DNA from 2 places in the Caballeronia sp. Lep1P3 genome. Region 2 is predicted to be linked to the other one. Evidence: riboswitches for the same ligand, from Rfam matches in the RefSeq annotation. Region 2 holds a riboswitch; the other holds the start of a gene.
What was found. Region 2 has a riboswitch for cobalamin ahead of cobW (cobalamin biosynthesis protein CobW). Riboswitches for the same ligand answer to the same signal wherever they lie in the genome.
Positions count from the first base shown of each region.

Region 1: another riboswitch for cobalamin. It lies ahead of LDZ27_RS10880 (TonB-dependent receptor domain-containing protein); the one in region 2 lies ahead of cobW (cobalamin biosynthesis protein CobW).

Region 1 is NZ_CP084265.1:2,320,246-2,323,654, reverse strand. Features, by position in the region: gene LDZ27_RS10900 (EVE domain-containing protein) at 1-70, opposite strand, end outside; RNA gene ssrS (6S RNA) at 154-336, opposite strand; gene LDZ27_RS10890 (cell division protein ZapA) at 454-768, opposite strand; gene LDZ27_RS10885 (ATPase) at 765-1,154, opposite strand; cobalamin riboswitch at 1,385-1,682, shown strand; gene LDZ27_RS10880 (TonB-dependent receptor domain-containing protein) at 1,777-3,409, shown strand, end outside.
Region 2 is NZ_CP084266.1:784,970-788,378, reverse strand. Features, by position in the region: gene cobO (cob(I)yrinic acid a,c-diamide adenosyltransferase) at 1-531, opposite strand, end outside; gene LDZ27_RS18150 (cobalamin biosynthesis protein) at 548-907, opposite strand; cobalamin riboswitch at 1,000-1,248, opposite strand; cobalamin riboswitch at 1,304-1,555, shown strand; gene cobW (cobalamin biosynthesis protein CobW) at 1,680-2,759, shown strand; gene cobN (cobaltochelatase subunit CobN) at 2,765-3,409, shown strand, end outside.

The DNA of each region.
Region 1 (3,409 bases), on a different replicon from region 2:
TTTTCGGCGCGTGCGCGAGATGATCGATGCTCGCCTCGTCCGGTTCGGACTTCATCAGCCAGTAGCGCATGCTTTTCTTGTGTGCGAAAGGACGATGCAAATGACGACAATGCAAATGAAAACGGCATCGGTAAAAACCGATGCCGTATGGATGAGGTCCCCGCCACAGCCGCTAGGCCGGCATCCTGAACCTGGGTTCAAGATTGGTCGCGGTAAGCAACACTTCGGGTACATCAGACTGAGTGACGCGCGCGCCCGTGCTGCAAGGTTCCGCAACCGTGCCAATGTGACATTGGTTCAAGGAATATATGACCTTGGCGCACTGGGCAGGGAGACCTCACTCTACACCAATCGATGGCCTTGTGCAGCCCCTTGACAGCGATCTCGCGGTATCTTTTTTTGATTGACATCGCGACGCTGATTAGACGAACACATGAGCGTCACTGCGCCTCGTCACTGCACTTCATATTGCGCAATGACCGCGCCGAGTTGCTCGTTCATCGAGTGCATGGTGCGGCGAATTTCCTCCGCGGGGAAGGCCTCGCCATGACGCACGCTTTCCTGCAGCTTCAGCAATTCGGACGCCAGCGAAAGCGCGGCCATCACCGCGATGCGATCCGTGCCGCGCACGTTGCTCGCATTGCGCACCTTGTTCATTTCGGCATCGACGCGCGCGACCGCTTCGCGCAGTGCGCCTTCGGTTTGCGGCGAGCACGCGAGGCGATACGGTTGCCCGAGAATGGATACTTCGATCTGCGTGGTCGTCATGCCTTCTCTCCGTGATGATGCTCGCCGTGCAATTCGGCGGCGTGCGCGTGTTCGTGCTGTGCTTCGCGCGATGCGCCGGCGTCGGCGTTCAGAAGATCGAGCTGGTTGTCGCCTTCGGCCTGATGCCCTTTGCCGCGCGGCAGCTTTTCGAGGATCGCGTTGAGGCGCACTTGCGCGTCGTCGATCTTGGCGGAGAGAGAATCGCGTTCGGCTTGCAGCGTGTCGCGCTCATGACGCATCTGCACGAGTTCGGCCTGGACGCTGGCGAAGTCGGCGCGCAATTGTTCGATTTGTGCTTCGAGCGCGAGACGCGCCTGATGATGGCGCTCGCTGATCTGGATCAGCCGGCCGATATTTCCTGACAGTGATTCGAGTTCGTTGAGCATGTGCTGCGTCCTCTAAAGACCTCGCATTTTAGCGCGCTTCAAACGCGCTTCCGATAAATGTCTCGTTTCGAGACGTAACAGCACGCGATCTTGCGTGCATCGCCATGCATTCGTGTGCGGATTGGGTTCTCGCCGATGACCGGCATGCGAGACGAACGACAAGCGCCGATGCCGCCCGTTGCGCCCGGGCGCCGCATGCGCGCTTTCTTGACGGCCCAAACGCGCGCTCCTACACTTGCCGCACTTTTGGTGCTCGCGCCCGCGTCTCTCGCGGCGCAGTCAAACGGGAAACAGGAAGCGAAGTCCCGCAGAACGGGATGAGCCAACCTGTGCTGCCCCCGCAACGGTAAGCGACCGCAACGCAAGTTGCAAGTCGTCCCATGCGCGTTTTTTCGCGGGCCTCGCGTGCAATCGTTTGACGCGAGGCGCCCTGCAAGAAACGTGTCGATGCCACTGCGCGCTTGTCGCGCGGGAAGGCGGGACGATGCGTCGTCAGCCCGGATACCGGCCAATCGTCCAGCGCGCCATGCCTCGACATCGTTCGGACGCACGGCGCGCGCGTCGCGCACAGACCTCGCGGGGAGCGGGGCACGCGCCAGTCTCCAACGGGAACGCTTCACACATGGTCTTGCCTTCGTCCGGGCTCATTCGCCGCGCGCCGCGCGTCGTTCTTTTGGCCTGTCCATTGCTTCTTGCGCCGAGTGCGCACGCTCAATCCAGCGCTGAATCCAACGCTCAAACCCTCGCGCCCGTCGTCGTGACCGCGACGCGCGGCGCACAGCCGCTCGCCGATGCCATCCCGCAGACGACGCTCTTCGACGAGCAGGATATCGCCGATAGCAGCGCCGACGATGCGCTCGGTCTCATCGCGCTCGCGCCGGGCGTGCAGATCACGCGCAACGGCGGTCCGGGCGCGAACTCGGGCGTGTACATTCGCGGCGCGTCGTCGTCGCAGTCGCTTACGCTCATCGACGGCGTGCGCGTCGAATCGGTCTCGCTCGGCGCGGCGCAGCTTTCGCAATTGATGCTCGACCAGATCGGGCGCGTCGAAGTGGTGAACGGCAACGTGTCGGCGCTGTATGGATCGAACGCCATCGGCGGCGTCGTGCAGATCTTCACGAAAGAGGGCGAGCCGCATCCGCCGCGCTTTCATTTCGAAACCGAATACGGCAGCTATCACACGCAGCGGCAATCGGCGGGCGTCGACGGCGCGCTCGATGCCGATGGCCGCACCACGTTCAGCCTGAACGTATCGCGCGAGAAAACCGACGGCTTTTCCGCGATCGACCCGGCGCTCGCGCCCGGCGCGAATCCGAACGCGAACGGTTATCTCAACGAGAGCGTCGCCGCGACGCTGCGTCATAAATTTAGCGACAAGTGGGACGCGGGCGTGCGCTTCCTGCAGTCGAACGGCGTCGACAGTTTCGACGATGCCTACGGCACACCGACCGACATCAACAAGTCGCATGACCGCGTGCGTTCGGCATCGGTGTTCGCGAACGGCAAGCTGACCGACCGCTGGACGACGCACTTCACCATCGCGCAAGGACAGGACCGCGCGAACATCGAGCAGAACGGCGTCTATACGAGCCGCTTCAATTCTGAGACGCATCAGTATCTGTGGCAGAACGACTTCAGGCTCGCGGATACGCACAAGCTCGTCTTCGGCTACGAGCATCTCGATCAATCGCTCGATTCGGATCAGTTGAGCGCGCCCGACAGACATGTGAACTCGGTGTTCGCGGGCTACGTGGGGCGCTTCGGTCCGAGCGAAGTGCAGGCGAACGTGCGCCGCGACCAGTACTCCGACTTCGGTGGCGCGACCAGCTACTATCTGGGCTACGCCTACGACATCGACGCGCACTGGCGCGCGAGCGCGAGCTACGCGGCGTCGTTCCGCGCGCCGAGCTTCGACGATCTCTACTATCCGTTCAGCGGCAATCCGTCGATTCAGCCGGAGCGCAGTCATTCGGTCGAAGCCGCGTTGCAGTACGCGTCGAACAAAGTGGGCGTCCTGCGCGTGACCGCGTTCCAGACGCGCTATTCGAACCTGATCGACTACGTGTCCGACGGCAGCGGCTTCTATATCGCGCAGAACGTCGGGCGCGCGAAGGTGCAGGGCGTCGAAGGATCGTGGGCGGGGCATCTCGGCGCAACGGACGTGCGTGCGGGCGTGACGTTCCAGAATCCCGTCGACGAGACGAATCACGAGGAACTCACGCGACGCGCGCGGCGTTTCGCGACGCTCGCCGCGC
Region 2 (3,409 bases):
GACGAGGTCGGCCAACTCGACGAGCGCATCCGGCGCATGACGGCCCGTAACGACCACATGCAGCATCGCGGGGCGCGCCTTCAGCACATCGAGCACTTCGTCTAGCGGCAGATAGTCGTATTTGAGGACCGTGTTGAGTTCATCAAGCACGACCATCTGATACGCGCCGCTTTCTATCATGCGACGCGCTTCGCTCCAGCCCTTGCGCGCGGTCGCCATGTCGGCTTCGCGGTTCTGCGTATTCCACGTATAGCCGTCGCCCATCGTGACGAAATCGCACTTCGCCATCGCGCTCAGGACATCGCGTTCGGACGTATGCAGCGCGCCCTTGATGAACTGCACGACGCCGAGCTTCATGCCGTGGCCGAGCACGCGCACGGCCATGCCGAACGCGGCTGTGGTCTTGCCCTTGCCGTTGCCCGTATTGACGATCAGCAAGCCCTTCTCGTGATCGGCGGCGGCCTGCTTCTTCTCGTGGCCTTCCTTGCGACGCTGCGTCATGCGCAGATGCGATTCGGTATCGGTTTTCATGGGCTTTTCGTGTCGTTCATGCTTCGTTCACTGCAATGGCGACCGTGACGCCGCCCGCGATCGTCTTGCGCACGGCTAACCGCCCGCCATCGCTTGCGAGCAGCGCGCAAGGCTCGCATACGCCATCGAGCAGAGTGGGGGCGATGTCGTCGGCGCCATAGAAACTCAAGGGCAGGCGATGACGCTCGCAAAACGCGCGCAAGCCCGCTTCATCCTGCTTGATGTCGATGCTCGCGACGCACGCGATATCCGCGAACGCAAGCCCTGAAGATCGAAGCGCGATGTGCACGGCCGTTTCTATCGCTTCGGCGCTCACGCCGCGTTTGCAGCCGATGCCGACTGCAAGTCCAGGCGGCCGCGCGCGATGAGACTCCATTGATTTGCACTGAACGAGAAGCTTGGCGCCGTGCATGCGTCCCTCGCGGATGCGCGGCGTTCGGCGAAACGCATGCGGTGTTGCATGCTTTGCGTTTCGTCCCCTGCGCTGGCCGGTATCCGGGCTTGCGACTTCATCGCGCGGCCTTCCCGCCTGATGACCGGCAGTGGCGTGAAGCACGATGCGCGGCATCGCAACGATGCGTGCCGCCAGTCGCGTACCGTTGCGGGGACAGCACAGGCTGGCGCGCGTTCTTCGCGAACTGAAGAGGCGGCTTCCTGTTTCCCGTTTAACTGCGCGTTGCGTGTGAACGCGCGAGCACCAGACGCGGGCAAAAGATAACACATGCACCTTATATCGGTATCGGCTTTCTTGACGCTCGTTCACGCGCAGCCTAGACTTCCACGCAGTTTTGGTGCTCGCGCGCGATGTCTTTCGCGCGCAGTCAAACGGGAAGCAGGAAGCGTCTCGCGTGTTCATGCGAACGGACGAACGCCAACCTGCGCTGCCCCCGCAACGGTAAGCGACTAGCGGCATTCACGCATCGAATGCCGCGCATTACGCACCGCGCCACTGTCGGTCATACGGCAGGAAGGCCGCGCAATGATGTCGCCAGCCCGGATACCGGCCAAACTACGCAGGGCCCGATGCCGCGGGGAGGCGGCACGGACCACGATCCACTAAGTCGTGCGCAATTCCAGTCCGGTCGTTCGCTTGCGATTCACTCATCGCGCGATGCACGGCGCACGCATACATGAGCCACGGAGCTACGATGCAAACCCGCAAGATTCCCGTCACGGTGGTGACAGGCTTTCTCGGCAGCGGCAAGACAACCCTCATGCGTCATATCCTCGCGAACGCGCAAGGCTTGCGTCTCGCTGTAATCGTCAACGAGTTCGGCGAGCTCGGCATCGATGGCGAAATCCTCAAGGGCTGCGGCATCGGCTGCGACGACGAAGCGGCATCGTCGGACCGCAATCTGTATGAGCTTGCAAACGGGTGCCTGTGCTGCACGGTGCAGGAGGCGTTCTATCCGGTGATGGAGCAGTTGCTCGAACGGCGCGAGCGCATCGATCACGTCCTCATCGAAACGTCGGGCCTTGCCTTGCCCAAGCCGCTCGTGCAGGCGTTCAACTGGCCGTCCATCAAGAATGCGTTCACCGTCGATGCGGTCATCACCGTGGTCGATGGTCCCGCCGCCGCGAGCGGACAGTTCGCCGCGAACCCGCAAGCCGTCGATGCGCAGCGCAGGGCCGATCCGAATCTGGATCACGAATCGCCGCTGCACGAGTTATTCGAGGATCAGCTTGCCTCGGCAGACCTCGTCATCGTCAACAAGATGGACCTGATGAATGAAGACGCGTGGCGATCGGTCGAAGCGCTCGTGCGTCCGGAGATTCCGCCCGAAGTGAAGATCGTCCCCGCGCAAATGGGCAAGCTCGACGTCCATGCGTTGCTCGGCCTGCAATCGGCGTCGGAAGAGACCATTCATTTGCGGCAGGATCATCACGGTTCCGCGGACGATGAAGGCCACGCGGATCATCATCACGACGAGTTCGATTCGGTCGTCGTTGCAGCGCATATCGAATCGCGCGAGCAAGCGATTGCCGCATTGCATACGCTCGTCGAGCACCACACGATCTATCGCGTGAAAGGGTTCGCCGCGCTGCCGGGCGCGGCCATGCGCCTCGTCGTGCAGGGCGTGGGACGGCGCTTCGACAGCTATTTCGACAGGCGTTGGCGCCAAGGCGAGGCAGAAAGCCGCTTCGTGCTGATCGGCGAGGGACTCGATACGCAAACGCTGCAGGCCGCATTCGACGCAGCGCTTGCCAACGCGCTCGCGCAGGCTTAAGCGCAATGCATCTGCTACGCACCACACCGGGCCGTTTCGTCGATGACGCTGCGGGCGTCATACGAATCGATCAGACGCGCGCGCCGATTGTCATACTCAGTTCCGCCGACACCACGCTCGCGCTGCTTGCAAGCGTGTTTCCGCGCCTGGAAGCGGGCTTCCCGGAAGTGCGGCTCGTGAACCAGTCCTTTCTGCGTCAGCCAGCGTCCGTCGACTTCTATATCGACGATGTGCTGCGTCATGCGAAGGTCGTGATCGTCGATCATCTTGGCGGCGAATCGTATTGGCCTTACGGCATCGAACGTCTTGTATCGCTTGCAAGAAGCGAGAATCAATTGCTCGCCATGTTCTCGGGCGATCTCACCGAAGACCCGAATCTCATCAGCAAGAGCACGGTTGATGCCGCGTTTTGCCGCGCACTGTCGCGCTATTTGCGCGAAGGCGGCGCGCGCAATGCGGAAGAGTTCTTGCGCGCGATCGGTCATCGCGCATTCGGCTTCGGACGCGAGCCGCAACCGCCAGGCCCGCTTCCTGCCGTCGCGATCTATCACCCCGAGCGCGAGATCGCAGTCATCGACGACTGGCGCGCGCGTTGGACCGAGGGTGCGCCCGTCGTCGCGGTCCTGTTTTATCGCGCGCATTTGCAGTCC